DNA from 4 places in the Pectobacterium wasabiae CFBP 3304 genome. Region 3 is predicted to be linked to each of the others. Evidence: predicted binding sites of a transcription regulator. Region 3 holds the regulator's gene; each other region holds the start of a gene.
What was found. The regulator Fur, encoded in region 3, represses iron uptake genes when iron is present. The targets are predictions, from matches to a motif close to ATAATAATGAGAACNACTATCAA.
Positions count from the first base shown of each region.

Region 1: ftnA (non-heme ferritin) is a predicted target of Fur. The motif match lies at 6,637-6,659, and genes of this name have one in related genera.
Region 2: A7983_RS03755 (TonB-dependent siderophore receptor) is a predicted target of Fur. The motif match lies at 1,466-1,488, and genes of this name have one in related genera.
Region 4: A7983_RS12215 (Nramp family divalent metal transporter) is a predicted target of Fur. The motif match lies at 2,046-2,068, and genes of this name have one in related genera.

Region 1 covers NZ_CP015750.1:3,923,131-3,930,936, forward strand. The annotation lists gene zwf (glucose-6-phosphate dehydrogenase) at 1-1,464, shown strand, start outside; gene A7983_RS17845 (bifunctional 4-hydroxy-2-oxoglutarate aldolase/2-dehydro-3-deoxy-phosphogluconate aldolase) at 1,631-2,272, shown strand; gene purT (formate-dependent phosphoribosylglycinamide formyltransferase) at 2,452-3,630, opposite strand; gene A7983_RS17855 (S9 family peptidase) at 3,829-5,880, shown strand; gene A7983_RS17860 (DNA polymerase III subunit theta) at 6,235-6,465, opposite strand; gene ftnA (non-heme ferritin) at 6,837-7,343, shown strand; gene A7983_RS17870 (YebY family protein) at 7,623-7,806, shown strand, end outside.
Region 2 covers NZ_CP015750.1:836,679-844,484, reverse strand. The annotation lists gene A7983_RS03765 (MmgE/PrpD family protein) at 1-248, opposite strand, end outside; gene A7983_RS03760 (helix-turn-helix transcriptional regulator) at 355-1,338, opposite strand; gene A7983_RS03755 (TonB-dependent siderophore receptor) at 1,547-3,862, shown strand; gene A7983_RS03750 (ArsR/SmtB family transcription factor) at 3,990-4,301, opposite strand; gene A7983_RS03745 (RtcB family protein) at 4,561-5,961, shown strand; gene A7983_RS03740 (DUF3060 domain-containing protein) at 6,092-6,598, opposite strand; gene acnB (bifunctional aconitate hydratase 2/2-methylisocitrate dehydratase) at 7,042-7,806, shown strand, end outside.
Region 3 covers NZ_CP015750.1:3,343,811-3,351,616, reverse strand. The annotation lists gene ybfE (LexA regulated protein) at 144-425, shown strand; gene A7983_RS15135 (methyl-accepting chemotaxis protein) at 541-2,208, opposite strand; gene A7983_RS15130 (hypothetical protein) at 2,313-2,555, opposite strand; gene fldA (flavodoxin FldA) at 3,097-3,624, shown strand; gene fur (ferric iron uptake transcriptional regulator) at 3,954-4,403, shown strand; gene glnS (glutamine--tRNA ligase) at 4,467-6,125, opposite strand; gene nagE (N-acetylglucosamine-specific PTS transporter subunit IIBC) at 6,291-7,787, opposite strand.
Region 4 covers NZ_CP015750.1:2,693,415-2,701,220, forward strand. The annotation lists gene recN (DNA repair protein RecN) at 1-152, opposite strand, end outside; gene nadK (NAD(+) kinase) at 231-1,109, opposite strand; gene grpE (nucleotide exchange factor GrpE) at 1,258-1,845, shown strand; gene A7983_RS12215 (Nramp family divalent metal transporter) at 2,106-3,344, shown strand; gene A7983_RS12220 (hypothetical protein) at 3,383-3,673, opposite strand; gene A7983_RS12225 (immunity 53 family protein) at 3,660-3,962, opposite strand; gene A7983_RS12230 (hypothetical protein) at 3,984-4,649, opposite strand; gene A7983_RS12235 (2-hydroxymuconate tautomerase family protein) at 4,781-5,011, opposite strand; gene nudK (GDP-mannose pyrophosphatase NudK) at 5,188-5,763, shown strand; gene maeB (NADP-dependent oxaloacetate-decarboxylating malate dehydrogenase) at 6,098-7,806, shown strand, end outside.

The DNA.
Region 1 (7,806 bases), 580 kb from region 3:
TCAACAGCCCAAGCGTGCGATCTGGTTATTTTCGGTGCCAAGGGCGATCTGGCACGCCGTAAATTGCTGCCGTCCCTGTACCAGTTGGAAAAAGCAGGGCACATCCATGCGGACACCAAAATTATCGGGGTGGGCCGTGCGGATTGGGATAAAGCGGAGTATACCCGCGTCGTGCGTGAAGCGCTTGACACCTTTATGAAAGAAGCCATCGACGATAAGTTGTGGGAAACGCTAAGCGGTCGGCTGGATTTCTGCAATCTCGATGTGGAAGATACGAAAGCCTTCAACAAACTGGGCAAGATGCTTGACCAGAAAAATCGTACCACCATCAACTACTTTGCAATGCCACCCAGCACATTTGGTGCGATCTGCAAAGGGCTGGGAACCGCTGGACTGAATAAAGATCCGGCGCGTGTGGTGATGGAAAAACCGTTGGGTACCGATTTGGCGTCGTCGCGTGTGATTAACGATCAGGTCGCGGAATTCTTTAACGAATGTCAGGTTTACCGTATCGACCACTATCTGGGTAAAGAAACGGTTCTGAACCTGCTGGCGCTGCGTTTTGCCAATTCGTTGTTCTCCTCGAATTGGGACAACCGGACGATCGACCATGTACAGATCACGGTAGCTGAAGAAGTCGGAATTGAAGGGCGCTGGGGCTATTTTGACAAAGCAGGTCAGATGCGCGACATGATCCAGAATCATCTGTTGCAGATCCTGACGATGATTGCGATGTCGCCGCCGTCTGATTTGACGACTGACCGCATTCGTGATGAAAAAGTGAAAGTGTTGCGTTCACTGCGCCGTATTGACCGGTCCAACGTGCATGAAACGACCGTGCGTGGCCAATATTCTTCTGGTTTTGTCCAGGGACATAAAGTGCCGGGCTATCTGGAAGAAGAGGGCGCGAATAAAAGCAGCAGCACGGAAACCTTCGTCTCGATTCGTGTCGACATTGATGACTGGCGCTGGTCTGGCGTGCCGTTCTACTTGCGCACGGGTAAACGGCTGCCGACAAAATGTTCGGAAGTGGTCGTGTACTTTAAAAACCCTGCATTGAATCTGTTCCATGATTCTTACCAGCAGTTACCGCAGAACAAACTGATCATTCGCTTGCAGCCCGATGAAGGCGTGGAAATCCAGATTCTGAATAAAATTCCGGGATTAGAGCATAAGCATCGCCTGCAAACGGTGAAGCTGGATTTGAGCTTCTCGGAAACCTTTAATCAGCAGCATTTAGCGGATGCCTATGAGCGTCTGCTGCTTGAAACAATGCGTGGAATTCAGGCGTTGTTCGTCCGCCGCGATGAAGTTGAGGAAGCCTGGAAGTGGGTGGATTCCATCATGGAAGCATGGGCGATGGACAACGATGCACCGAAGCCTTATCAGGCGGGAAGCTGGGGACCAGTGGCGTCCGTGGCGATGATCACGCGCGATGGCCGTTCCTGGAATGAGTTCGAGTAATTTTTTGATAATACGTCAGTAGCCGGAATGTCGAGGTGTGTTGGCATTCCACAGTTTTAATGTATGGCTTACGGTGCGGTTGGCATCTGCGGCAACGCAGATCCCTGTGGCAGGGGCGCGCTATATAATTAATGATGCCTTCGGGCATGTCTGGAGATGATTTTTGATGAAAAACTGGAAGACGAGCGCGGAACAGATTTTGACAACGGGTCCCGTTGTTCCTGTGATTGTGGTCAACAAACTGGAACACGCGGTGCCGATGGCAAAAGCGTTAGTCGCGGGCGGCGTTCGCGTTCTGGAACTGACATTGCGTACCGACTGTGCTATCGACGCGATCCGTGCGATTGCGAAAGAAGTACCAGAAGCTATCGTGGGCGCGGGTACGGTGACAAACCCTGAGCAACTGGCTGCGGTGGTTGAAGCTGGTGCGCAGTTTGCCATTAGCCCGGGCCTGACCGAGCCACTGCTGAAAGCAGCATCGGCAGGCAATATCCCGTTGATTCCAGGTATCAGCACCGTATCTGAGCTGATGTTGGGTATGGATTACGGCTTGCGTGAGTTCAAATTCTTCCCTGCAGAAGCTAACGGCGGCGTGAAAGCGCTTCAGGCGATCGCCGGTCCATTCGCTCATATCCGTTTCTGCCCAACTGGTGGTATTACGCCGAATAACTACCGTGATTACCTGGCGCTGAAAAGCGTGCTGTGTGTTGGTGGTTCTTGGTTGGTGCCGAACGATGCGCTGGAAAGCGGTGATTACGCACGTATTACTGAACTGGCGCGTGAAGCGGTTGCTGGTGCAAAAGCGTAAGTTCGCTAGTTATTGAATGACGAAGGCCACTCACTGCGAGTGGCCTTTTTTATGACGGACATCCTTGTCCGTCACCCTACGGGCCGTCGCAAGCGACGTTGAAAAATGTTCCCTACATTTTTTTATGACGGGCATCCTTGTCTGTCACCCTGCGGGCCGTCCAATCAGCAACAGTAGTATTAACCGCTGACTTTTACGCCAGCCGCGACGCGTTTGGCGATTTCAACAGCATCGTCTGTCGTTTCTGCGCTGGCTAACGCAACGCCCATACGGCGTTTGCCGCTGATATCTGGTTTACCAAACAGGCGAATTTGCGTATGGGGGAGGAGCGCACTTTCTAGACCCTGATAACGCACGTTGTTGCTTTCAAGCTCCGGCAAAATTACAGCAGAAGCCGATGCACCGTACTGACGAACCACGCCAATTGGCAACCCAAGGAAAGCGCGAACGTGCAGGGCAAACTCGGACAGATCCTGAGAAATCATCGTCACCATGCCAGTATCGTGCGGGCGAGGGGAGACTTCACTGAAAATAACTTCATCACCGCAGACGAACAACTCAACGCCGAACAAGCCATAGCCACCGAGCGCTTTCACTACGTCGCTGGCCATCTTTTGTGCGCGATCCAGTGCCAGTTCACTCATCTGCTGCGGCTGCCAGGATTCGCGATAGTCGCCATCTTCTTGTCGATGGCCGATTGGCGCACAGAAATGAATACCGTCAACCGCATGGATGGTTAGCAGGGTGATCTCAAAATCAAAATTAACCAACCCTTCAACGATGACGCGTCCGCTGCCTGCACGGCCACCCTGTTGGGCATAGCTCCATGCCTGCTCTAACTGTTCAGCGGAGCGAATCAGGCTTTGCCCTTTGCCGGATGAGCTCATGACGGGCTTCACAATACAGGGATAGCCAATTGCCTCTACAGCTTGATAAAAACGCTCTTCACTGTCGGCAAAACGGTAGGTGGATGTCGGAACGCCGAGCGTTTCGGCAGCCAGACGACGGATACCTTCTCGGTTCATCGTCAGGCGTGTCGCTTCAGCACAGGGGACAACATGGTGGCCCTGTTTTTCCAGTGTCACCAGCATATCGGTGGCGATGGCTTCAATTTCCGGCACGATATAATCAGGGCGTTCGGCTTCAACCAACGCCTTTAATGCGTCGCCATCCAACATATTGATGACGTGGCTACGATGTGCAATCTGCATTGCTGGGGCATCGGCATAGCGATCGACCGCAATCACTTCGATTCCCAGGCGCTGACACTCGATCGCCACTTCTTTGCCTAATTCACCGGAGCCAAGCAGCATTACTCGTGTTGCATCCGCACGCAGGGCGGTTCCAATCGTTAACATAACCTTATACCTGATCGGGTTGTGAAAAATGGCCGCAGTATAAACGAAAACGTTTGCGTGCGCATTAAAGAGGGCGGCTCTGGAATGCGTTACGCAAAAGCGCACCAAGAGACAAGGACGTGGCTTGGCATTGCTGGGCAATCGTGCCACTCTTCTGGCAGAGTGAATTTTTATGTCAAGACAACGAGATCCGATGCGATGAAGACACCGCAAGCTGAAAAAAAGCCCCACGCCATAAGCACACATGGCGATACGCGTATCGACAACTATTACTGGCTGCGTGATGATCAGCGTACCGATCCGCAGGTGTTAGCCTATCTGGAACAGGAAAATGCCTATAGTGAAGCGATTATGGCGCCTCACGAAGTGCGTAAACGGTCGCTGTATGACGAAATGGTTAAACGCATTCCATCGACGGACATGTCTGTGCCGTATGTCAGAAAAGGCTATCGTTATCAAAGCCGCTATGAGCCGGGTAAAGAGTACGCCATCTATCTGCGCCAGCCTGAGCACTCGACAGCAACGTGGGAAACGCTGTTGGATGGGAATCAACGTGCGGAGGGACATGAATTTTATAGTCTCGGCGCGCTTGAGATTAGCCCAAACAACACGCTATTGGCCCTCTCGGAGGATTTTTTATCCCGTCGGCAGTACACGCTGCGCTTTCGCGATCTGAACAGCGGCGAATGGCTACCGGATGTGATCGAAAATGTGACCGCAGGTGCGGAATGGTCAGCCGATTCGACGGTGCTGTACTACGTGCGTAAACATGAACAAACGCTATTGCCGTATCAGGTCTATCGTCACCGTCTGGGGAGCGATCCCGCACAAGATGAACTGGTATATGAAGAGAAAGACGACACCTATTATGTCAGCTTGAGTAAAACGACATCAGAGCACTACATCACTATTTACCTCAGTAGCACTACGACGACCGAGGTATTATTACTCGATGCGACGCTCCCAGATGCGGTGCCGCAGGTTGGCATTCCACGTCGGAAAGATCATGAATATGGTATCGATCACTATCAGGGGCGGTTTTACCTGCGTTCTAACCGAGAAGGAAAAAATTTCGGTCTCTATCGTTCGGATAAACCTGATGAACAAACGCTGGAAACGCTAATTGCTCCACGTGAACACCGCGTTCTGGAAGGTTTTGAACTATTTCGAGATTGGTTAGTGGTTGAAGAAAGGGAACGCGGTTTAACCAGCTTGCGCCAGATTCACTGGCATACGCAGGAAGAAAAAACGATCACCTTTAATGATGCGAGCTATGTGGCATGGCTATCGTACAACCCTACGTCAGAAACGGCATTGCTGCGTTATGGTTACTCATCAATGACAACCCCCAGCACGCTGTATGAATTGAATCTGGATACGGGTGAACAGCAACGGCTTAAGCAAGCCGAAGTGAAGGATTTCTCTCCAGATCATTACCGGAGCGAACGCTTGTGGATCACGGTCAGGGACGGTGTCGACGTACCCGTTTCCCTCGTTTACCATCGCGAGCATTTCACCCCTGGTAAGAACCCGATACTGGTTTACGGCTATGGCGCCTATGGCAATAGCATGGAGCCAGATTTCAGCATTAGCCGTTTGAGCCTGCTGGACAGAGGGTTCGTTTTTGCCTTAACGCACATTCGCGGTGGTGGTGAACTGGGTCAGCAGTGGTATGACGATGGCCGACTGCTCAATAAGATGCATTCCTTCACGGATTTCATCGATGTGTCTCAGGCATTGATAGAAAAAGGCTATGGCGACAGGGAAAACATGTTCGCGATGGGGGGCAGTGCGGGGGGGCTCTTGATGGGGGCGGTAGTCAATATGGCCCCCGATTTGTTCAAAGGTGTTGTCGCCCAGGTCCCGTTTGTTGATGTGTTGACGACAATGCTGGATGAGTCAATTCCGCTGACAACCGGAGAGTATGACGAGTGGGGCGATCCAAATGAACAAACCTACTATGACTACATCAAGCAATATAGCCCCTATGACGGTGTTACCGCTCAGCGTTATCCACATTTATTGGTGACTACCGGGCTACACGATTCTCAGGTTCAGTATTGGGAACCTGCGAAGTGGGTGGCAAAATTGCGGGATGTCAAAACAGACGACCGTCTGGTGTTGCTGTACACCGATATGGATGCCGGGCACGGCGGAAAATCAGGCCGCTTCAAACGCTATGATGACATTGCGTTAGAATATGCTTTCCTATTGATGGTGCTTGAAAAGGCTGCGGAAGGTCACGAATAAGGGCTAGCAACTGAAGTTATGAGGGTAAACCCGTTTTCGGGTTTACCCGGTTGGCATGACACATTACTTGGGCAATATCAGAACTCAAGTAATATCAGCCTGCGGTTTCTTTGCTTTTTTGTCGGCCCGTTTTTCGGCGGCCGTTTTCAGTGGCTTCTTCTTACTGTTCTTTTTGCTATCCAGTCCTTTACTCATATCTTGCCTCGCTTGATAAAAGGTTAGGTTGCTATCCCATTAACCTCCTGTGCAGTTCGATATGCAAGTAGAAAATCATTTTTGCTGTGTAAGAATGTAACCCGTGGAAAGGGATGTTTTCCACGGTAAGGCAATCTTAGAATGGAATGCGAGGAATCGCTATTTAGACTTAGGCTCGTAGGGTAAACGAGAGAACTGTAGTGAGCGTTGACGATAAAACGTCACACGTTCACGAAAGTAGTTACGCAGGTGCTCGGGTTGTTCTCTCTCAACAACTTCTGGAATGACTGGCATATTGTAACGTTCTTTGAAGGCAACGCCTGATGCCGCCAGATCTACGTTAACCTTATCCATATCCTCTTTGGATAATTCCGCCAGATTATGTCCCATACCGCTTTCTCCTGCCTATTGGTCACCGACTGATTGGTGCCACGGTAAAGTAGCGACAGGAAAATGGCAAGTGTTCACCTTATCATGTGGATGTTTATTATTCTGATTGTGAAATGGGAATCATTTTTAATACCAGGAAGATATAAATGATATAGATCGAAATTGCTATTTTTGATAATAAAAATGATTCGCAATAATACAGTGAAAATCATTCCTAAGTGATAATAAATATCAATGCAAATAATATTAATTATTTGTTTTTATTGATTATTTTATTTTTAAATCATCAGTGTTAATAAAATGTTTTTTATTTTATTTTTTCAGGCATAATGCCCTAAATAATTACACCTGCCGGGAAATAAGGAGTTACCATGTTAAAAAAAGAAATGATTCAGAAGTTGAATGAGCAACTTAATCTGGAGTTTTATTCCGCGAATTTGTATTTACAAATGAGTGCATGGTGCGGTGACAAAGGTTTTGAAGGCGCATCCAGTTTCCTGAAGACGCATTCTCAGGAAGAAATGCAACACATGCAACGCCTGTTCGACTACCTGGATGATACAGGAAGCTTGCCTGTATTAGGCGCGATTGCTGCACCGCCGATTGATTTCGATTCACTGGCTGATGTTTTCAAGTTGACCTACGAACACGAGCAGTTGATTACAGCAAAAATTAATGAGCTGGCGCATGCTGCAATGGCACTACAGGATTATTCTACATTTAACTTCCTGCAATGGTATGTTGCCGAACAGCACGAAGAAGAAAAACTGTTCCGTTCTATTCTTGACAAACTAGCTCTGGTCAAAGCGAGCGAAGGCGGTCTGTTCTTCATCGATCAGGACCTGAAAAAAATGTCTACGGCAGCACCGTCAGCCTAACGACAATCGACGCTTTTGTCGGCCAATGTGCATTTGAAGAGCGCGGGATAATATTCTTTTTATCCCGTTATTTCTTTCCTCGAACGACCTCCCTACTTATACCACGCTGTCGATTTTATTCTTGGCTTCACACTCGACTTCATCTTCCTCTGTCGCTATGATCGCGTTAGTCGTGATACACAACTTTATGTTTTATAAGGTTTGATGCGGTCTTTCTCTGATTTGGATAAGGCTGCAAAACTCACACATCATTGTCTGAATACGCATGTCGGGAATACCATGATGAAGAAATTTTTGCTATCTATCGTGCTTACCTCACTTTCTGTGAATGCTTTTGCTGCTGCTAAACTGGCAAATATCAGCCGGCTGGAATATGGCGATCGTTGGGCTTTCACGCGTGAAGAAGTGCAATTGATTTGTCGGCCTGGCAATGCGCTGTATGCCCTACATACTGGGACGTTGA
Region 2 (7,806 bases), 2.5 Mb from region 3:
TAATCGTCAAAGTCCAGTACGTGACCGGTATAACCCAAAATCAGGCTACGCGTCAGACTATCCGTACCGCTGAATACCTGCTTTAACGGCGCGAGGCCACTATCGGCAAGTGCGCCTTGTGCGATCGGAAGTGCGGTGGAGATGAAGTCCGTTACCCCTTCGCGGGCGGCATCAATCGCGTCTTGGTTCGGCTCGCTATGGATAACGTGGTGGGCAAGCGTTGCGGTGATATCAGTCTGATTGGTCATGAGTGGTCAGGTATCTTGGTAGAAAACACTAATTTACTGCGCGTTTTTGAATAGTGATTAATAACTAAACGGAATAATAAATTCCATTTAGTTATTAGTGGGCAAGTCAGAAACGGTCTTTTAGCTGCCCTGGTGTAATGCCAAACGCGCGGCGCAGCGCGGTGGCAAAATTGGCAGGGCTATTGTAGCCGGCGATGCTGGCTGCCTGCGCAATACCGATGCCGTCTTTCTGCAAGGCTAGCATGGCGCGCTGCAAACGGCAGTTACGCAGGTATTCAAAAACGCTCATATTGAACGCCTGACGAAAATGGCGCTGTAGCGTACTTTCGCTCATGTTGACGCTTTTGGCGATTTCACTCATCGAAAGGTGGTCGGCGCTGCCGCTTTCCAGCATATCTCGAATCTGTTGAATACGATGGTAGCCACGTAGGGTAACACCGTTGCTTTTCTCCTGCGCCATGCTGGCAGTCAGTGAAGTAAACGCTTCGATAATCAAGCTCATGCACTGCATTTCCAGATAAAGGCGCTGGAGCGGCGTTTGGCAAGGCTCAGCATCCAGCGTTTGTAAGGCTATTGCCTGCGCCTGCCGGGACGGTGTCCATAAGTGTGTCGCAAGGTGGGTCTGGGTGAAATCGTGGATGGCCTGCCAGTCACCGACGGTATCCATCATATTACCGTACAGCCATTCTCTATCGAACGTTAGCGTAATGGTTCTCTCATATTCATCACGCTTGCCAATGCGGGTAAACATCGTCGGTTCCGTCAGCGAAATCAGCGAGGCTGGCTGGCTCTCTCCCAGATGCAGTTCCTGATGGCCAAATGAAATATGCGCATTGCCGCTTACCACGATGGCGAGTTTGATCGCACCATCCAGCAGGTTTTGGGTTTTCATGTTGTGGCGATTAATCACATCTGCGGTATGCAGGATCAGATGCGGATTGAGCTGCACAACCGTGAACGATCCAAATAGCACTGGGGTGTTATCGATCAGCCGGGGGCCGATAAACCGGTAATGATTCGCGACCAGGCTCGATTGCTGAACGATGTGATCTTTGAAGATCGGTTTTGATGACTGAGTGAAGCTGCGCACGTGATTACCTACCTGATTAAACCCTTCGACCTGCGCCTTCCATTTTGATGCTTTGGCAAAACATTTTGCTGCTAGAGCAAACCCCGTCCTGAATGACAAATGTAACAATGACCGCGCCAAAATGGTAATGCAAATACTTCTCAATAGCATTTTTCGTTGGGGATGTCACATTGCACGATTTCATATCTTACAGGGCAGGATGATTTTGATGAAACTACCACAATCGCGTCGTTATTTGGCGACACTCATTGGCGTTAGCTGCGGGATGACGTCGTTTTTGAGTACGGCACAGACCTCGACCGTTCCTTCAACAGAACCTGCCCCACAGGTGCAGAATCAGGCCGAAAGTAAAGCGTCGGGCGATACGATGGTGGTGACGGCCGCTGAGCAAACTCGTCAGGCTCCGGGTGTGTCGGTGATTACGGCTGAAGATATCAGCAAACGTCCGCCTGCTAACGATCTGTCAGAGCTGATTCGTACCATGCCGGGCGTTAATCTGTCCGGTAACTCAACCAGCGGCTCACGTGGCAATAACCGCCAGATCGATATCCGCGGCATGGGACCAGAAAACACGCTAATCCTGGTGGATGGTAAGCCAGTATCGAGCCGTGCGGCAGTACGTTACGGCTGGCGCGGTGAACGTGATACCCGTGGCGACACCAACTGGGTGCCAGCGGACATGGTGGAGCGTATTGAAGTACTGCGCGGCCCGGCTGCCGCGCGCTATGGCAACGGTGCTGCGGGCGGTGTGGTTAACATCATCACCAAACAGCCGACGCAAGAATGGCACGGTGCATGGAATAGCTACATGAGTTTCCCTGAAGATAAGGCTGATGGTGCTACCAAACGTACCAATTTTAACTTAATGGGAGGTTTAACCGACACGCTCAGCCTTCGCTTGTATGGTAATTATAATAAAACACAGGCAGATGCTTGGAATATCAACGATGGGCATCAGATAACTCCGTTATCAACGGCGATACCGGCTGGCCGTGAAGGCGTTCGTAACAAAGATATTAATGCATTACTGCGTTGGACATTTATGCCAAAGCAAACGTTGGAGTTTGAAACTGGCTTTAGCCGTCAGGGCAACATCTATGCGGGCGATACTGAGAATAACAATGGTAAAGCGGACACTCAGGCTCTTTACGGTCAGGAAACCAACCGTATGTATCGGCAGAAGTATGCGATAACTCACCGCGGTTATTGGGATAGCGGCATAAGTACGCTGTCTTATCTGCAATATGAAGATACTCGTAATGCACGAATTTTCGAACCTTTAGCTGGGGGCCCAGCAGGTCGTCCAACAGGAAATTATCAGTCGACCATTAAACTGGATGCTTATACGGCACACAGCGAAGTCAATATTCCATTTGAGGCATGGTTTAGTCAAACCGCCACCATCGGCGTGGAGTGGGTAGAACAGAAGATGCACGATCCGTCTTCAAATACACAGCCTACTACTGAAGCTGGTAGTGTCGGATCCATTGCTGATACTCATCGTAGCGAGAATATTTCTGCTCGTATCGCTTCTGTTTTTGCAGAAGATAATATCGAATTAACTGATAGCACTATGCTGACACCAGCACTGCGTCTAGATCATCATAATATTGTTGGTACCAACTGGAGCCCATCGCTGAACTTGTCGCAGCAGTTGGGAGACGATTTTACTCTGAAGATGGGGATTGCTCGTGCTTACAAAGCGCCGAACCTCTATCAACTTAACCCCAACTATCTGCTGTATAGCCGTGGCAACGGTTGTTATGGTGCAGGTGCCTGCTATCTGATGGGGAATAACAATCTTGATGCAGAAACCAGTGTCAACAAAGAGATTGGTATTGAATTCAAGCGAGATGGGTATCAGGCGGGGGTTACTTATTTCCGCAATGATTACCGTAACAAAATTGAGTCAGGTATCCACAAAATCGGTAACGCGGTAGGAGGAAGCAATAAAGATTATCATAATGCGAATGTCTATCAGTGGGAAAATGTGCCTAAAGCGTTGGTAGAGGGGCTGGAAGGGTCGTTGGCTATTCCGGTCACCGAGACAATAAGTTGGAATAACAATATTACATGGATGCTGCGTTCCGAAAACAAAACAACGGGTGATTACCTATCAATCACACCGGAGTTTACGCTCAATTCTTCCGTGAGCTGGCAGGCAACAGACGAGCTATCCGTTTTGGCGAACATGACCTGGTACGGGCGTCAGAAGCCGAAGAAATATAACTATCAAGGTAAAGCCGTGGGATCTATACCGTTGACTGCGGCTTACGATACCCATGAGGTTAGTCCTTATGCGATCTTTGGTTTGAGTTCAACTTACGAGGTGAATAAAAACCTGAGTATCACTGGTGGAGTGGAGAATTTGTTCGACAAGCGCCAATATCGAGCAGGGAATGCTCAGTCGCTGACTGCGACCAATTCTGCGAATGTAACCAGCATAACGTCCTACGGCGCCGGTGCGGCAACCTATAACGAACCGGGACGGACATTCTTTGTCAGCGTGAATACGTCGTTCTAAATCGTAGATCTGCCATACTTAGTCGCAAACGCCACGGGAAATCCTGTGGCGTTTTTCATGGCGTGCCATCCCTGGCCGCCACTGCGCAACGTTAAAAATTTCTCCCGGAAATTTTTTATTATCGCTATCAGGGGCAGAAAAGAGTTTTTAAGGTGGCGACGATGGTTTCTACATCGTGATTTTCGATGCGGTAGTGCAGTGTTTGTGATTCGCGTCGATAGCTAATCAACCCTTCTTCACGCATTTTCGCCAGATGCTGCGAGAGGGCGGACTGGCTTAACGGGATATGTTCAAGTAACGCACCCACCGACATTTCACGGTGTTCAATAAGCAAGCAGAGTACCAGCAGCCGGTTTTCGTTGCCTATCGCCCGCAGTAGTCCAGCGGCTTTTGCTGCACCGTCCTGCATGAATTCCCGATCCGCATTGTTCACCGCCATCTTCACTCCGCCTTGCGTTACTGACTAATTTAGTAATACCTAATGTATTGAGCTTACCATACCCTCGACCTTGAGCGAGGAGAATGATTCATATCGACAAAACCGTGGGTGAGGGAATTTATGCACGCTGCTGGCGGTTTACAATAAGCACGTTCCCCCTTAGAATAGCGCGACATCCTTTCCTGAATCTGCTGCTGCAGGAAAAACAGCCTTCTCCTCGAAACAGGAGGAGCGATTTTTTGTTTTTCTAGGTAGCACTATGTCTACATTCACTCGTTTACAAAAACGTTTATCCCATTTGGGGATAGACGCCGATTATCAACATTCTATTTATCATCTCCGCAGGCAGCACGTAGAAGCGCAAGTTTTATTGCCGGAAGCGTTGCCGCTAGAGGAGAAAGCCGTTCAGCAACTGCTGGATTTCGCCTCGGTTCATATACCGGGCAGCGATGCGCACGTCTGTGCTGCTCGCGCAACGCCGGATTTCCATCCTGGTACGCTTGCGCCCGTTGGCAGCATTGTCGCCACAACGGAGAACTTTGTTATCCCGGCTGCGATTGGGACGGATATCAATTGCGGCATGCGATTGCTGACGACGGGCGTGAATCATACGGATGCTGATGAGCATAAACCCGCACTGATTCAGGCGCTCAAAAATACGTTACTTCTGGATCAGCGTGATGTTCCCGTTACGCCTGATTCGTTTTCTGCGCTCTTTGACGAGGGATTGTCAGCGTGGTTGGCGGCACTGCCCTTGCAGGGCCTTTGGCAGGACGTGGACTTCCGACGGCTGTCGGCGGAGCTTGCCTCCATCGCCGGAACCGAGGCGATTCGCGCCCATAGCCGACATGCGCCTGAGCCGTTTTTTGCGCCTCGAGAGATCCTTCGTCCTTCCAGTCTGGGCACGGTCGGGTCGGGGAACCACTTTGTTGAGTTGCAAATTGTGGATGCCGTTTTGGACCGACATGCAGCGTATCAGGCTGGTGTAAAGGAAGGCGAAGTCGTGATTATGATTCATACCGGCTCACGCGACGTGGGCTTTTATGTCGGCCAGCGGGGGATCGATAAAGCACGAGCTTGCTGGCCAGCGGGAGAGAAATATCCGGCATCCGGCCTGTTTGGTCTGGTTGATGCACACGCGGCGGACTATATGGAGGCCATGGGCGTCGCTGCCCGCTATGCGTGGATCAATCGGATCGTGCTGACGGAACTGATCCGTTCCTCCTGGAAGCAGGTATTTACGCGGGATACCAGTAAGCTGGTGGTCGATTTGTCGCATAATATCATCCTGCCAGAACACGGTATGAACCTGCATCGCAAAGGAGCGACGCCCGCGAAGGCTGGGGAGTTTGCGTTAATTCCCGGTTCAATGGGAGACTACTCCTATCTCGTTACGGGGAAAGGGGATCCCGATTGGCTGTGGTCGTGTTCACACGGCGCAGGGCGTGCCGAGCGTCGGCAAAGTATGCGTAATAAGATTGATACGGCGAAGCAGGTAGATGCGCTACCTTGGCAATGTATTACGCTGAAAGATGAGCGGCTGCGGGAAGAGGCGCCAGCGGCTTATAAACCGGTTACGCCTGTGATCGATATTCAGGAACAATCAGGGCTGATTCAACCCGTGGCACGACTGCGTCCGTGGCTGACGTTTAAGGCCTGACCTGCCCCTGAAGGAATAGATTTAATACTTTTGTACTGAACATTGCGCCCCAATCTGCGAGTGGTTGATTGGGGCGTATGTTCTTCATCGCCAGCGCCCGTTGTTGGGCATTTGTGGTTATCTGTCCAGACTAGGGTTTTTGTTTGATGACATTATTGGCACCGCTAGAGGAGAGTCGTGGCTCTGTTCCGCCCCATGAGAGGTGGTTACTGATGCCATTGAAAGAGACAACGGCAGGCCCGTTAAAATCCAAATCAAGATGGTGTTCCGTACCCGTCACTTTCACTTTTACTGGCTTATCCTCAGTAATGATATGAGTGTGAATGGCGTTCTTATACGCGGCGACGGTCAGGTCACCCGTTGACTGGCCTGTAACGGCCATCTCGGAGCCGGTCACGGTCAGTGATGTGGCGGTATCGAATGTGACGTTGTGCTCGGAACCGTTGATGTGGATATTGGCACATTCCCCTGTTAGCACGATGTGGTTGCCATTGCCCGAAATAGTGACATCATTGCCATTACAAGGAATATCACGGGTTAAGCCGAGACCCTCCAATTCGATAGGTGCGGCATAGACCGATGCGCTGAACGCCAAAAATGTGGCAGAAACCACGCGCAGATACCGTTTCATCTTCATGGAGTGTTTCCTGTTATCAATGAAGCCATCCGGCATGATTGCCGTGGGGCTCCTATCATCTGTTAACACTTATTCATACTCTATTGCGAACATTCTGATTATCGCGGCGTCTTTAGACGATGCTTAATCACGTTATGTTGTTAAAAACCCACATATTGAGTGGTTAAATCAGCATAGTTAGTGTGCGTCGTCAGGGACATGCTATTCTGCTGATGTCGGTATTTTTCAGTGATAGTGATATTTGGTACATAGCGCAGTTGAATAAAAATTAATGTTGCTATTATGTGAACGAATTAACAATCAATTCAAATCCTGATATGCTGACGAGGCTGGACCGGACACTCTACTACCTTACATCCACACGCTGACACCCAGGCATGGACACCACAATTGGGAACAAGAGCGCCGGGCATAATGAAGACAATGAGAGCGAGGAGAACGTCGTGCTAGAAGAATATCGTAAGCACGTAGCCGAGCGGGCTGCGCAGGGAATTGTTCCTAAACCGTTAGATGCCACGCAGATGGCCGCGCTGGTTGAGTCACTCAAGAATCCCTCGGCAGGCGAAGAAGTATTGCTTGATCTGCTGATTAACCGTGTCCCCCCCGGTGTTGACGAAGCCGCCTATGTAAAGGCCGGTTTTTTGGCTGCCGTCGCCAAAGGCGAAGCGACTTCCCCCTTGGTTACTCAGGAAAAAGCGATTGAGCTGCTGGGCACCATGCAAGGTGGTTATAACATTCATCCGCTGATTGATGCGTTGGATAGCGACAAGTTGGCACCGATTGCCGCGAAAGCGCTGTCCCACACGCTGCTGATGTTTGATAACTTCTATGATGTGGAAGAAAAGGCGAAAGCAGGCAATGCGCACGCCAAGAACGTGATTCAATCCTGGGCTGATGCCGAGTGGTTCCTATCCCGCCCGAAACTGGCGGAAAAAATTACCGTTACCGTCTTTAAAGTCACTGGTGAAACTAACACTGATGACCTGTCTCCGGCACCTGATGCCTGGTCACGCCCGGATATTCCGCTGCACGCACTGGCGATGCTGAAAAACGCCCGTGAAGGCATCGATCCCGATCAGCCTGGTAACGTAGGGCCGATCAAACAGATCGAAGAACTGAACAAGAAAGGCTTCCCGCTGGCGTATGTCGGTGACGTCGTCGGTACGGGATCGTCGCGTAAGTCGGCAACCAACTCTGTGCTGTGGTTC
Region 3 (7,806 bases):
TAATTTCCCGGTATGCTCCACAGATAGCCAAACCGCACCCTGACAATCCTATTGCAGAGTGAGAGTAGGCATCGATTTTATCTGTAGGACAGCACGGGCAGCCCGGTGTATTTTGGTCCGAATACCTTGCAGTATCATTACTTATGGCAAAAGAACAAACGGATCGCACTACACTGGATCTGTTCGCAGATGAGCGTCGTCCGGGCCGCCCCAAGACCAACCCGCTCACACGTGACGAACAACTAAGAATTAACAAGCGTAATCAACTACGTCGCGATAAAGTGCGTGGCTTGCGCCGTGTTGAATTAAAGATTAACAGCGACGCTGTGGATATCCTGAACAGCCTTGCTGAGCAGCGGAACATTAGCCGCAGTGAATTGATTGAAGAGATGCTGCTGGCACAGTTGGCCGAACAGCAGCCCTGATTGACGTAACGCGATATTCATATAGTGCGGGTTTCATCTCTTGCGCGGCGCCATCTCTGACGCCGCCTGAACGTTCATCCGAGACTAAAAACACGCCCCCGGATTAAAACAACAGTTAGAATTTTTCCCAGTTGTCGCTACTCGCTGGCAGCGCCTTGCTTGCACGCGGGGCAATCACTGGCGATTTTTGCACCGGTTTTGCAGCCACTTGCAGCGCTGACTGCGAATCGGACAGTTGGAACAGGGACACGGTCTGGTTCAACAACGCCGCCTGCTCTTCCAAAGACAACGCTGCCGAAGAGGCCTGTTCAACCAACGCGGCATTTTGCTGCGTTACGCTGTCCATTTCCGCCACAGCCTGACCAACCTGTGCGATGCCTTTGCTCTGTTCTTCCGATGCCGAGGCAATTTCACCCATAATATCGGTCACGTTGGTAACCGCGCGGACGATATCCTGCATGGTGTCACCTGCATCGCTAACCAGATTAGAGCCGGTATCCACGCAGCGAACCGATTCAGAAATCAGCCCTTCAATCTCTTTCGCCGCCTGCGCACTACGCTGCGCCAAGCTACGTACTTCCCCGGCTACCACGGCAAAACCACGCCCTTGTTCGCCCGCACGCGCCGCTTCTACCGCCGCGTTCAGCGCCAGAATATTGGTCTGGAAAGCAATGCCGTTAATCACGGTGGTGATTTCTGCAATTTTTCTTGAGCTGCCAGAGATTTCAGCCATGGTTTTCACCACGTTCTCAACTATTTCACCGCCCTTCTTCGCCGTTGTTGAGGCTTGCAGTGCCAGTTGACTGGCATGGTTGGCGTTTTCGGCGTTCTGTTTCACCGTCGCCGTCAGTTGCTCCATGCTAGCAGCGGTTTCTTCCAGCGCGGAAGCCTGCTCTTCGGTACGTGATGACAGATCGTTGTTACCCGCTGCGATCTCAGAAGCTCCCTGATAGATGGAGTCCGTGCTGTTTCTGATGGTACTAACGGTGCTCGCCAAACTCCCCTGCATTTCACGCAGCAGTGGAAATAGGCGGCCAACGCAGTTATTACCAAAGTCCAGAATCGGTTTACCCAGATGACCAGAGGCAATCACGCTAAAGTGATAGCGCAGGTCATTCAACGGGCGAACCAAGCACACCACCAGATAGCGATCGGTTAGGAACAGCATGATAAGGCCGATAAACAGCCCGCTCAGCAAAATGTTCTGTCCAACCGTGGTGATTTGTTCAAAGCGAACCCCCGCTGCAGCGAATTTCTCTGCGCTGGCGTTACTGAATGCGGATAGGGACGCGCCAAACTGGCGACTCAATGGCGGCACAACATTCTTGGCCTGATTTTGGTAATCATCCAGCGCGTTGGCAACGGCCTTTTGATAAAGCGGTTCAACGCCTTGAACAACCAGATTATTCCAGTCACGACTGACAGCCTGCACCAGAGCATTATCCAGGCTCGCATGATCGATGGCATTAAACGCCACCAAATCAGTCTTTAGTTTATCCAGCGCGACGAGTGCAGAGGCCTGCTCTTTATCAGCAGTCGCATTATCACCACTGCGACGCGCATCTACCGCGCGCGCCAGACGGGTCACCATACGAAAGTATTGATCGTTGCCCTGGTTGATGAAATTCATGTTCTGAACCAGCAAGGTGCTGGTTTTTGAGGTTGCAGTCATCTCTTTAAAAGAGAACAGGGTATATATCGATACGCCCCCCCAAAGAACGCAAAAAATGCCCAGCACCCATAGCATAGCGGTTCTGATGGCAATATTTTTAATAAGTCTCATAGCTCACTCCAAATCAGGAAAATGGTTAAAAAGATTTTTATCGCTAATCAACCAATATGAATCAGAAAATTCACACAATAAAACAGACCACTTCTCCCTAGCGTTCACATTTCACCAAGTTGAAAACTCAAAAACCACGCTAGTTCATCGGCTAAATACAGAGAATATTTAGCACTCTTGCTATATTTATTAATATAATTTTTCACACTGAGAATGAATTCACCTATTTTTATAAATATACGGTTTTTAATCAGAGGGTTGAAAGCAAAGCGACGGCCACCCGCGTCCCTTGTGCGCTGGCGTGGATACGCACTTAGACGGAGAAGCAATTTACGCATCATTTTCATTTTATTCTTTAACATCAAAAGCTAAAGATTTCTTCTTCAAGGCTGCATCGTTTCAGCTACAAATGGTTATAATTCTTATCTTCTTTTATTAGGAATATTCCCTAAAAATGTTACAAATTTTCAATTCAGTAAAAACATTATCTTTTGTATGCATTTTAATTTCCCAGAGTAGAGATGTATCGTTCCGTGACTTTCATTTCTGACAAAAAGAAGTCTGCTTTTAATTACAACTGAAACGAACCATGAAATAAAAATACCATTCATAAAAAATGAAACATCATTGCAAATAAATAACCTTGGTAGTGTTAGGGCTATGCGTGTCTGATCTCGAAAGGTAATATGACCATACTATTACCATGGGTAATTTAGCACCAGAAGATCAGCGCTTCGTTCCTTTTATCGCCCCCCGCATTTTGCATGCTCTTGATTTACGCCTCCGTACCGATACGAGTTTCTCCTAATGTGAGTGTCTGTTATTATTAACAGATAAGTGGGTGAAATATTACACCATACCATTAAGAATCAAGAGGTTATTCAATTCATGGCACTCATCGGAATATTCTTTGGCAGTGATACGGGCAACACGGAAAACATCGCCAAAACGATCCAACAGCAGTTAGGCACCAACGTTGCTGATGTTCATGACATCGCCAAAAGTAGCAAAGAAGACCTAGAAGGTTTCGATATTCTGCTGTTAGGTATTCCAACCTGGTATTACGGTGAAGCTCAGTGCGATTGGGATGACTTCTTCCCTTCGTTGGAAGAGGTTGATTTCACCGGAAAATTGGTTGCTCTGTTTGGCTGCGGCGATCAGGAAGACTATGCGGAATACTTCTGTGATGCCATGGGGACTATTCGCGACATCATTGAACCTCGCGGAGCGACGATTGTCGGTCACTGGCCAACAGAAGGTTATTACTTTGAAGCGTCTAAAGGACTTGCCGACGATAATCACTTCATTGGTTTGGCTATCGATGAAGACCGTCAGCCTGAATTGACCAGCGAGCGCGTGACGACGTGGGTGAAACAGATCGGCGATGAACTGAATCTGAAAGAGCTGGTTGGCTAAGCCATTTTGGCTCTGATAATTCCTATCAGAGCCAAAATAGTATCGATAGGTAAAACCTTTCACAATAATTGACACATTTTTTTAACTTCTATCAGTAAACCTGTACAATAATCCCATCGGTTTTATACGCGCTTTACCTTTTCCTCATTCATCAACAACGGATTGCGTTGTATATCAATAGTGTGAGTGGGGACAATATTGTTAACATTCCCTTGTTTTCATTTTGTATGCGCGGTTCTATAATTGAGACGCGTTTGCATTTTTTGAGCCGACCGATGTCATAGGCTAGGCAGCCTCCATTGATAAGTAAGCTACAGGACTAAACCCGCATGACTGACAACAATACCGCATTGAAGAAGGCCGGCTTGAAAGTCACTCTTCCAAGACTGAAAATACTGGAAGTGTTACAGGATCCTGTCTGTCATCACGTCAGTGCGGAAGATTTATATAAGAGACTGATTGATATGGGCGAAGAGATTGGTCTTGCTACCGTCTATCGCGTACTCAACCAGTTTGATGATGCTGGTATCGTAACCCGTCATAACTTCGAAGGTGGCAAATCCGTCTTTGAATTGACGCAGCAGCATCATCACGACCACTTAATTTGCCTCGACTGTGGCAAAGTCATTGAATTCCGCGATGAATCTATCGAAGCACGTCAGCGTGAGATCGCAGAAAGACACGGCATTAAACTGACCAACCACAGTTTGTATCTCTATGGGCATTGCAGTGAAGGGGATTGTCGAGAAGACGAAACCCTGCATGAGTCCACACGATAAATCGACCGCATAAAAAAATAAAACCGCCGAGGCGGTTTTATTTTTATCTTCTACTTCGTGACTTTAGCCAACCCAAGTATCGCGCAGCCCGACCGTTCGGTTAAACACCAGATGTTCTGTACTGGAGTAAACACGATCGGCACAGAAGTAACCTTCGCGCTCAAACTGATACGCCTTCTCTACTTCCGCTTGTGCCAAACTCGCTTCGACAAAACCTTGCGTAACTTTCAGTGAGTCTGGGTTAATCGTCGACAGGAAATCATCCGCCGCGCCAGGATTTGCCACACTGAATAAACGATCGTACAAACGGAATTCTGCTGGCACGCCATGCGCCGTAGAGACCCAGTGGATAACCCCCTTCACTTTACGGCCGTCAGCCGGATCTTTGCTCAGCGTTTCCGCATCATAGCTGCAATAGATCGTAGTGATAGTGCCCTGCTCGTCTTTTTCAATGCGATCGGCTTTGATCACATAGGCATTACGCAGACGAACTTCTTTACCCAACACCAGACGTTTGTACTGCTTGTTGGCTTCTTCACGGAAATCAGCGCGATCGATGTAAACTTCACGGCTGAATGCCACCTGACGTGAGCCCATTTCCGGCTTATTAGGATGGTTTGGCATCGCAACAAACTCTTCGTGCCCAGCGGGCAGATTCTCGATCACGACCTTGACCGGATCTAGCACTGCCATCGCACGCGGAGCATTTTCATTCAGATCGTCACGGATGCAGGATTCAAGCGCGGCCATTTCCACGTTATTGTCCTGCTTCGTTACGCCGATGCGCACACAGAATTCACGGACGGAAGCCGCACTATAGCCACGACGACGCAGGCCTGAGATGGTCGGCATACGCGGGTCATCCCAGCCTTCAACCACATTTTCCACGACCAGTTGATTCAGCTTACGCTTGGACATAATCGCGTATTCAAGATTGAGGCGGGAGAATTCGTACTGACGTGGGTGGCAAGGAATCGTGATGTTATCCAGAACCCAGTCGTACAGACGGCGGTTATCTTGGAATTCCAACGTACACAGAGAATGCGTGATCCCTTCCAGCGCATCAGAAATGCAGTGGGTGAAGTCATACATTGGGTAGATGCACCACTTGTTGCCGGTCTGGTGATGATCGGCAAACTTAATACGATACAGCACCGGATCACGCATCACGATAAAGGATGATGCCATATCGATTTTTGCACGTAGACAAGCAGTACCTTCTGCAAACCCGCCGTTACGCATTTTTTCAAATAGCGCCAGGTTTTCCTGCACGGTACGATCGCGATAAGGGCTGTTTTTGCCCGGAGCCGTCAACGAACCACGGTATTCACGAATCTGATCGGCCGTCAGCTCATCAACGTAAGCCAGCCCTTTACCGATCAGCTCAACCGCATAAGCGTGCAGTTGATCGAAATAATCAGAAGAATAACGAACGTTACCGCTCCATGAAAAACCCAGCCACTCGACGTCACGTTTGATCGACTCAACGTATTCGATATCTTCTTTTACCGGATTGGTGTCGTCAAAACGCAGGTTGCACTGCCCTTGATAGTCACGCGCGATCCCAAAATTCAGACAAATAGATTTGGCATGCCCAATATGCAGATAACCGTTCGGCTCTGGCGGGAAACGCGTCTGAATATGGTCATGCTTACCGGATGCCAGATCTTCATCAATAATCTGACGGATAAAGTTAGTCGGGCGGGCTTCAGCCTCACTCATTCTTCATTCCTCAATGCTAAAACGACGTATAACCGACAATGATCCAACAAGCTACGCAGGGAAACAACCGTTAATTATTCATAACGAAAAAAAGGGGCGAGATTGCTATCTCACCCCCCTAGTTTCATCGATATAACACGGCGTTACACAGGCATCGTCATTATATTACGCCTTGTCATGCTCCGCTTTCAGCGCCGTTGCTATCGACTCAGCCTGCGTGCCCACCACAATCTGTACGCTTTGTTTATTCAGGCGAATAACACCCGCAGCACCAAGACGTTTCGCCTGTGCATCATCAACCAGAGAGGAATCAACCACGTTCAAACGCAAACGTGTGATACAGGCGTCGATACCAACCAGGTTGGCTTTGCCACCAAGCGCCTGCAAATACCCCAGTGCCAACGCCGCCGTATCGTTTGACTTCTTGCCCGCAGACGCCTTAATCACGTCATAGCCATCTGCCTCGCTACCGCTTACCGCCAGCTCACGTCCCGGCGTTAACAGATTGAAGCGAGTGATGGTAAAGCGGAACACCACGTAGTAAATGACGAAGAATACCAGCCCCTGCGCTATCAACATGTACCACTGGGTTGCCAGCGGATTACGCGAAGACAGCACCATATCCACCAGACCGGCGCTGAAACCAAAACCGGCGATCCACTGCATACTGGCTGCAATAAATACGGAAAAACCTGTCAGTAACGCATGCAGGAAATACAGCACTGGCGCGACAAACATAAACGAAAATTCCAGCGGCTCGGTAATCCCAGTGAAGAATGAAGCAAATGCCGCCGCCAGCATAATCCCGGCTACTTTGCTTTTGTTCTCTGGGCGCGCACAGTGGTAAATCGCTAGCGCAGCTCCCGGCAGGCCGAACATCATGATCGGGAAGAAACCCGCCTGATAACGGCCCGTGATCCCCACTACGGCTTTACCAGAATCGATAGACTGTTGGCCAGCCAGGAAGTTAGGAATATCGTTGATACCCGCGACATCAAACCAGAACACGGAATTCAGCGCATGGTGTAATCCAACAGGGATCAGTAAGCGGTTAAAAAAGGCATAAACCCCAGCACCAGCCGACCCTAACTGTTGGATGTGTTCACCAAACGACACCAGTGCATTGTAAATGACAGGCCAGACGTACATTAAAATGAACGCCACCAGAATCATCAGGAAAGAAACCAGAATCGGTACCAAACGCCGCCCACTGAAGAAAGAGAGCGCTTTAGGCAATTCAACCTGGCTGAAACGGTTATACAGTTCAGCCGACATCACACCGACGAGAATCCCGATGAACTGGTTTTCAATCTTGCCAAACGCAGCCGGCACCAGTTCAACGGGAATTCGTTGAATCATCGCGACCACAGCAGGTGAACACAGTGTAGTCAGCACCAGATAACCAACAAAACCGGTCAATGCGGCCGCACCATCCTTATCTTTCGACATGCCGTAAGCGACACCGACTGCAAACAGCACCGCCATATGCCCAATGATCGCCTCACCCGATTTGATGAGAAGTGCCGCCAACGCGTTTTCACTTCCCCAGCCAACCGGATCAATCCAATAACCTATCCCCATCAGGATAGCGGCAGCAGGCAGCGTCGCGACAGGCACCATCAATGCCCGGCCAACTTTTTGTAAATAGCTAAGAATACTCACGTTTCCCTCTCTTACCTTT
Region 4 (7,806 bases), 650 kb from region 3:
TCAGAACGATTTCCCAGACATAAGCCGAGGGCATCAATCGCAATCGATTTCCCCGCACCGGTTTCCCCGGTGATCACGCTCATTCCTGACTGAAAATCGATTTCTAATTCGCGCACGATGGCGAAGTTACTGATAGTGAGTTGCGCCAGCATGATAATTTTCCTGTATGGGACTGTGTTTACATACAGTATAAACTGGTTTTATATACAGTAAAGTAGATTAGTAGAATCTTAGAATAATTTTTTTGACCAGCCAAGTTTTGAACTTAGTGTATTGAAATAACTGTAGTTTTTTGGATGTATCAAATTCAGGTGATGTTCGCTGCGGCGAATCAGTACCTCTTCGCCTTCCTGCACCGGTAGCGCAATCTGGCTGTCGCAACTGATTTCCAGATCGTTAGTAATGCAAGAAAACTTCAGCCGAATTGTGCTGCTACTGTTGATGACCAGCGGGCGGGCAGACAAGGTGTGCGGGAACATAGGCACCAGTGCAATGGCTTCCAAAGACGGTGTCAGGATAGGGCCACCAGCAGAAAGCGAATAGGCGGTCGAGCCTGTGGGCGTGGCGATAATCAGGCCGTCCGAACGCTGAGAAAATGCGAATTTGTCGTCAATATAGACTTCAAATTCAATCATATGTGCGACTTTTCCCGGATGAAGCACCACTTCATTAATGGCGGTACTGATACTGTCGGGCTGGTTTGCGCGGCAAACGTGCGCTTCCAGCATGAAGCGCTGTTCGCTCAGGTAATGGCCGTCGAGTACGTCAGAAAGTTGCTGCTGGGCGTGATCGGGGTCGAGATCGGTTAAAAAACCGAGATTACCGCGATTCACGCCGATCACCTTGATGTCATAACGCGATAGCACGCGCGCGGCACCCAGCATATTGCCGTCACCGCCGACGACCACGGCTAGATCTGCCTGCTGACCGATATCGGCAAGGCTACCCGTCGGTGCATTTTTTAGGTTAAGTTCTCGCGCAATCTGCTGTTCGATCAGAACGGAGTAACCTTTTTCGGTGAGCCAATGATAGAGCATCTCATGCGTTGCCAACGCCGTTGGGTGGCGCGGGTGGCCGACAATGCCAATACAATTAAACGGCTTGTTCATTGTAAGCGGTGTGTTCATTGCTGTTTTGTCCTCAGCGTGGTGTATCGGCAGCGTTGGGAACCAATATATGACAGGTTCCCTTGAATCCCCGATTTTGATCCCCATAATAAGCAACTAGCGAGATTAATGCTAAACCGCGGAGAATTTCATGAGTAGTAAAGAACAGAAAACGCCTGACGAGCAAGTCCTGGATCAAAAGGAAGCAGCAAAAGGGCAGCAAGCGGATGCCACGCCAGAGACGGCAGACGTAGCTGACCCGCGTGATGCGCGCATCGCCGAGCTGGAAGCCCAGTTTAGTGAGCTGCAACAGCGCGAACGCGACAATATGCTTCGCGTTCGTGCCGAAGCCGATAACGTTCGCCGCCGTGCGGAAATGGATATCGAGAAGGCGCATAAATTTGCGGTAGAGAAATTTGCCAATGAAATGCTGCCAGTTATCGATAATCTGGAACGTGCGCTGGATACGGCGGACAAAGCCAACGAATCATTGGCTGCGATGATTGAAGGTGTCGAATTGACGCTGAAATCGTTGCTGGATGCCGTGCATAAGTTTGGTATCGAGGTTGTAGGTGATGTGGGTGTACCGTTTAACCCAGAAGTGCATCAGGCGATGACCATGCTACCTTCGGCCGATCACCAGCCGAACCATGTCATGATGGTCATGCAAAAAGGCTACACGCTGAACGGCCGTTTACTGCGTCCGGCGATGGTTGCCGTATCAAAAGCACAAGACTGATACCTTCTGCTTTTACGCGCCATCTGCTTTCTACGCATTCTATTTACCACGTATCTTCATTCCAAACCCTGTGCTTGCTGCATGGGGTTTTTTGTTTATATCTTGTTAAGATTTGTTTGATAAAAAAGATGTTTTTTAGCTTTTGAATGACTCATCATCGTTAACTATCAAAAGAATTGGTATTACCACTCTAAATGCACTTGATAATCATTATCGTTTTTGTGAGAGTAATAAAACAACAGTGTTAGAAGGGTCATACTATGCCGAGTAGCCGTGCTATTGAGTCAACAAGCCGTACATCAAGGAAGGTCAAACTTTCTCTGATGGGCCCGGCTTTTATCGCGGCAATTGGTTATATCGATCCCGGTAACTTTGCCACGAACATCCAATCTGGTGCAGCCTATGGCTACACGCTGCTGTGGGTGGTGGTGTGGGCGAATCTGATGGCGATGCTGATCCAACTGTTGTCCGCCAAGTTAGGCATAGCAACCGGCAAGAATCTGGCGGAACATATTCGCGATCGTTTCCCGCGCCCGGCCGTTTGGGCATATTGGGTGCAGGCTGAAATTATTGCGATGGCGACCGATCTGGCCGAGTTTATCGGCGCGGCGATTGGCTTCAAATTGTTGCTGGGCGTGTCACTGCTGGAAGGCGCGATCCTCACTGCTATTGCAACCTTCCTGATCCTCATGCTGCAACAGCGTGGGCAGAAACCGCTAGAGATGGTCATCGGCGGACTGCTGCTGTTTGTTGCTGCGGCGTATATTGTCGAGCTGGTATTTTCTCAACCTGAGCTGTCCGCGTTAGCCAAAGGCATGGCAATGCCTAGTTTGCCGACCTCCGATGCCGTGCTGCTAGCTGCGGGTGTGTTAGGCGCGACCATTATGCCGCATGTGATTTACCTGCACTCTTCGCTGACGCAACATGAGGGAAACCATACCCGTGCCGAACGCTATTCTGCAACGAAAGTTGATGTTGCGATTGCGATGACGATCGCGGGATTCGTCAATCTGGCGATGATGGCAACAGCAGCCGCAGCGTTCCATTTTAGCGGCAATCAGGATATTGCCGATCTGGATAAAGCCTACCTCACGCTTGAGCCGCTGTTAGGGAAAGCAGCCGCAGTCATTTTTGGTTTGAGTCTGGTGGCGGCGGGTCTTTCCTCTACCGTTGTCGGTACGCTGGCAGGACAGGTGGTGATGCAGGGATTCGTGCGTTTCCATATTCCGCTCTGGGTTCGCCGCACCGTTACGATGCTGCCGTCGTTTATCGTGATCCTGTCCGGTATGGATCCGACGCGGGTGCTGGTGCTAAGTCAGGTCGTTCTGAGCTTCGGGATTGCGCTGGCGTTGGTTCCCTTACTGTCCTTCACCGGTAACCGCGAACTGATGGGTTCGATGGTTAACGGCAAATGGGTACAGCGTATCGGACAACTCATTGTCGTGCTGGTCGTTTCCCTGAACATGTATTTGCTGGTTGATACCATGCTGGGGATATAAGTTTGGGGTAGGTTTCGTTCTACGTGGGTTGTGCCACATTATTGATTCAGCGTGACGTAACCAATGTAGTGGGGTCCTTCCCACAAGGTCCATGTGCCAACACGAGAAAGTGTGTCTACTTGTTCTGCTGAAGCGATAACGGTTACGGTGGCTGAGGTTGTTTCTCCTGCGGCGATCTCACCGTCAAAATGGAATTGCCCCATAAAGTACGCGCCGCTAACCGGATCTTTATGATTAGGCCGATAGCCGGAGCGGCAGGGGGTACGTCTGGCTGACTCTGCGGCTAAACATAACGTTACCTGAAATTCAGCGGTTTTATGTTCGTGCATCACGACACCAGTTCAGAAAAACCGTTAACAGTTTTGTCAGATTACTGACGCTACAAAAACCAATGAATTGCAGGTTTTCCGTTTTGCAGAATAGCCAATCGTTGTCTTCTGATTGCTCGCCTTGACTTAGGGGGGCAAAAGACTTGCCAGCAAGTGATGTTTCAGCCAGATCGATTTTTACTTTCCAGCCAGGGTTATCCAGCGTATCGATGCTAATGCCGAACGTGTGTTCCCACACTCCGTTACACTGCGCCTGATACCACTGTTGAATTTCCTGCAACTCGTTCATTCATCATCGTCTCATGGGCGTTCAATATGAGGTATTTTCTTGGTCTGCTGATGTTTCAGCGTCGGGGAAGATTTCTTGTAGTTCCACTCGTTTGCAAATGACAAAGCCAGAATCAAAGAGTAATGCTTTAACGTTCCCTTTCATTTCAACTGATGGAACGAAGCGGGTTTTAAGCACGCTGGATAACGCCTGTTGATAGGCTTCCAGTAAAGGTTTGGGGCCGTTAGCGAGTAATCCGTTGCCATCATTGCCGAATATCGGCTCATCTTGGTGCCGATAAGTGTTGATATAACGGCTCATTGGTCGCCAGTCGCTGAGAAGATGTTGGTGAACCACCCAGATGCGCCCGAGTAGTTCATAGCTTGATGCTGTCGCTGCGGTGGAATAGTACAAGCCGCCTTTCTGTGCGTTGTAGTCCCATAATAACGGATGCTGATCGGTAAATGTCAGTTCGCCTGAGCTGGTAGGTTGGATGTCATGCTCGACAACGCCATAGCAGCAAATCATAAAGTGACGCAGATAAGACTCATGCGGTTCGCAGTAGACGGAGTAATTGTGTTGCTCGTCATAGCGCCAGTTATCACAACAGAAATGGATCGTTAGCGTGTTCGTATTGGTGTGTTGTACGCTGGAAATATAGCCGTTTAAATCCTCGTATAGCGCCTCGGCTAACTGTTCAATATCCATATTTCTTGCTCCCTTAAGCGGTGGATTCCCAAAGAAAATGCAGGTATTCCTGTTCATACTCGGCAAAGATGGATACCAGCATATCAGTATCTGCTTCGTACATCAGCAAGGCCCCGTGAAAGGAAACATCCTTAATCACCATCAGGCGGTGCAGTGGGTTTCCCTGCCGCTTTTCTTAACGCCGTTACTGGCACGCCGCCAATCCCCCAGTTATCCGTTTCAACTTCATCAATCACGACTACGGTCGTTTTTGGGTTTTTATTGAGCACATCGACCAGCAACTGTGTCACGCCCTCAATCAACTGACGTTTTTGTTCAGCGGTGACGCCTTCATTGGTGATTTTGATATTGACGTATGGCATGGATTCTCCGGGGATTGTGGCGATCGACGATAAGGTTAGGAGATTTATCATACGACGATCGAAGACAAGAATGCCGTTATCCTGCCCGTTTTCTCATCAAATAAAAGGGGATATGATGAATTTACGTTGTTATAAATGAACGAGCCCTTCCAACCATCGATCGCCGAGGTGTTTGCATGTCGTCTCCTATTGATATCGTCGAAAAGAAGCTGCTATCCGATAACTGGTATATTTTGAATAAATATACTTTTGATTTAAAAAGAAATAATGGCGGCGTAGTTCGCCAAATTCGTGAAGTCTACGATCGTGGTGATGGGGCGACAATTCTGTTGTACAACCGGGCGAAAGGCACGGTGATTCTGACTCGGCAGTTCCGTATCCCGACCTACGTTAACGGCAATGAAGGCGGCATGCTGCTGGAAACGTGCGCCGGCTTGCTGGACGATCATTCGCCTGAAGAGTGCATTCGTAACGAGGCGATCGAAGAAACAGGCTATGCGATCGGCAACGTTGAGATGTTGTTCTATGCCTATATGTCACCGGGCAGCGTGACGGAACGCGTGTACTTTTTCGCTGCTGAATATGATGAGTCGCTGCGGGATAATGCAGGCGGTGGTGTGGAAGATGAAGATATCGAGGTACTGGAGCTGCCGTTTAGTGAAGCCGTCGCGATGATGAACGATGGCCGGATTAAAGACGGCAAAACTATCATGCTGCTACAGCACGCGATTATTCACGGTTGGTTTGCCTGAGCCGACACCGCAGGATCGCGATGATATTATCGCCACCAGCGAGAGCAATATTCGTACTATTCTGAATATGCCGCCGTAACCTATCTTTCTCCGTTGCGCGGTGTGTTTGCATCACGCGACGGCTTTTCCCCGTTTTGTCTGAATTTCTCCCGGTTGTCCTATTCGGCGTATCTGATTCTGACTGCAAATTGAACAAAAAACCGTCGAATAAAATAACTATATTAACCAGCATTCCCCCTCAGTTTTTGCCATCCTCGGTAGTGTAGCCATTGGTAAACATTATACTGGGTACTCTTTACCCTACAGACACAACAAAACCGAAAAGGTACATAAAATGGATGAACAGCTAAAACAAAGCGCCCTTGATTTCCACCAGTATCCGATTCCTGGAAAAATTCAGGTTTCCCCGACTAAGCCACTGGCGACGCAGCGCGATCTGGCACTGGCGTACTCTCCCGGCGTGGCAGCACCCTGTCTGGAAATAGCCGCAGATCCGCTGGCTGCTTACAAATACACGGCACGCGGTAATCTGGTTGCGGTGATCTCTAACGGAACGGCCGTTCTGGGTCTCGGCAATATCGGCGCGCTGGCCGGTAAACCGGTGATGGAAGGCAAGGGCGTTCTGTTCAAAAAATTCTCCGGCATTGATGTGTTCGATATCGAAGTCGACGAGCTAGATCCAGACAAGCTGATCGATGTGATCGCTGCGCTGGAGCCGACGTTCGGCGGTATCAATCTGGAAGACATCAAGGCACCGGAGTGCTTCTACATCGAGAAGAAACTGCGCGAGCGTATGAAGATTCCGGTCTTCCACGACGATCAGCACGGCACCGCGATCATCTGTACCGCCGCCGTTCTGAACGGCCTGCGGGTAGTAGAGAAGAATATTTCTGATGTGCGTCTGGTGGTATCCGGTGCGGGAGCGGCATCTATCGCCTGCCTGAATCTGCTGGTGGCGCTGGGTCTCCAGAAGCACAATATCGTGGTGTGTGATTCGCGCGGCGTGATTTTCCATGGTCGTGACGAAAATATGGAAGAAACCAAAGCTGCTTACGCTATCGAAGATAATGGTGCTCGCAAGCTGGCTGACGTGATCCCTGACGCGGATATCTTCCTCGGCTGTTCTGGCCCCGGCGTACTGACACCAGACATGGTGAAAACTATGGCACCACGGCCGCTGATCATGGCGTTGGCAAACCCGGAACCGGAGATTCTGCCGCCGTTGGCGAAAGAAGTGCGACCAGATGCGATAATCTGTACTGGCCGTTCAGACTATCCGAATCAGGTGAACAACGTACTGTGCTTCCCGTTCATCTTCCGTGGCGCACTGGATGTCGGCGCGACCACAATTAACGAAGAGATGAAGCTGGCCTGCGTACACGCGATTGCCGATCTGGCGCTGGCGGAGCAGAGTGAAGTCGTCGCTTCTGCCTACGGCGATCAGGAGCTGTCATTTGGCCCGGATTATCTGATTCCGAAACCGTTCGATCCGCGCCTGATTATCAAGATTGCACCGGCAGTGGCGAAAGCGGCAATGGATTCTGGCGTGGCGACGCGTCCGATCGCAGACTTTGATGCCTATATCGAAAAATTGACCCAGTTCGTCTACAAAACCAACCTGTTCATGAAGCCGATCTTCGCACAGGCGCGTCAGCAGCCGAAGCGTGTGGTCTTTGCCGAAGGTGAAGATGCTCGCGTGCTGCACGCTACGCAGGAACTGGTCACGCTGGGGCTGGCGTTCCCGATCCTGATTGGCCGTCCGAGCGTCATCGAAATGCGTTTGCAAAAGCTGGGGCTGCAACTGACCATCGGTAAAGATTTCGAAGTGGTTAATAACGAATCCGATCCGCGCTTCAAAGAATACTGGAGTGAGTATTTCGAACTTATGAAGCGTCGCGGTGTGTCACAGGAAAAAGCACAGCGCGCGGTGATCGGCAATCCAACGCTGATAGGTTCGATCATGGTTCACCGTGGCGAAGCGGATGCGCTGATTTGTGGCACGATTGGCACCTATGAAGAGCATTTCGATGTGGTTGAGAAAGT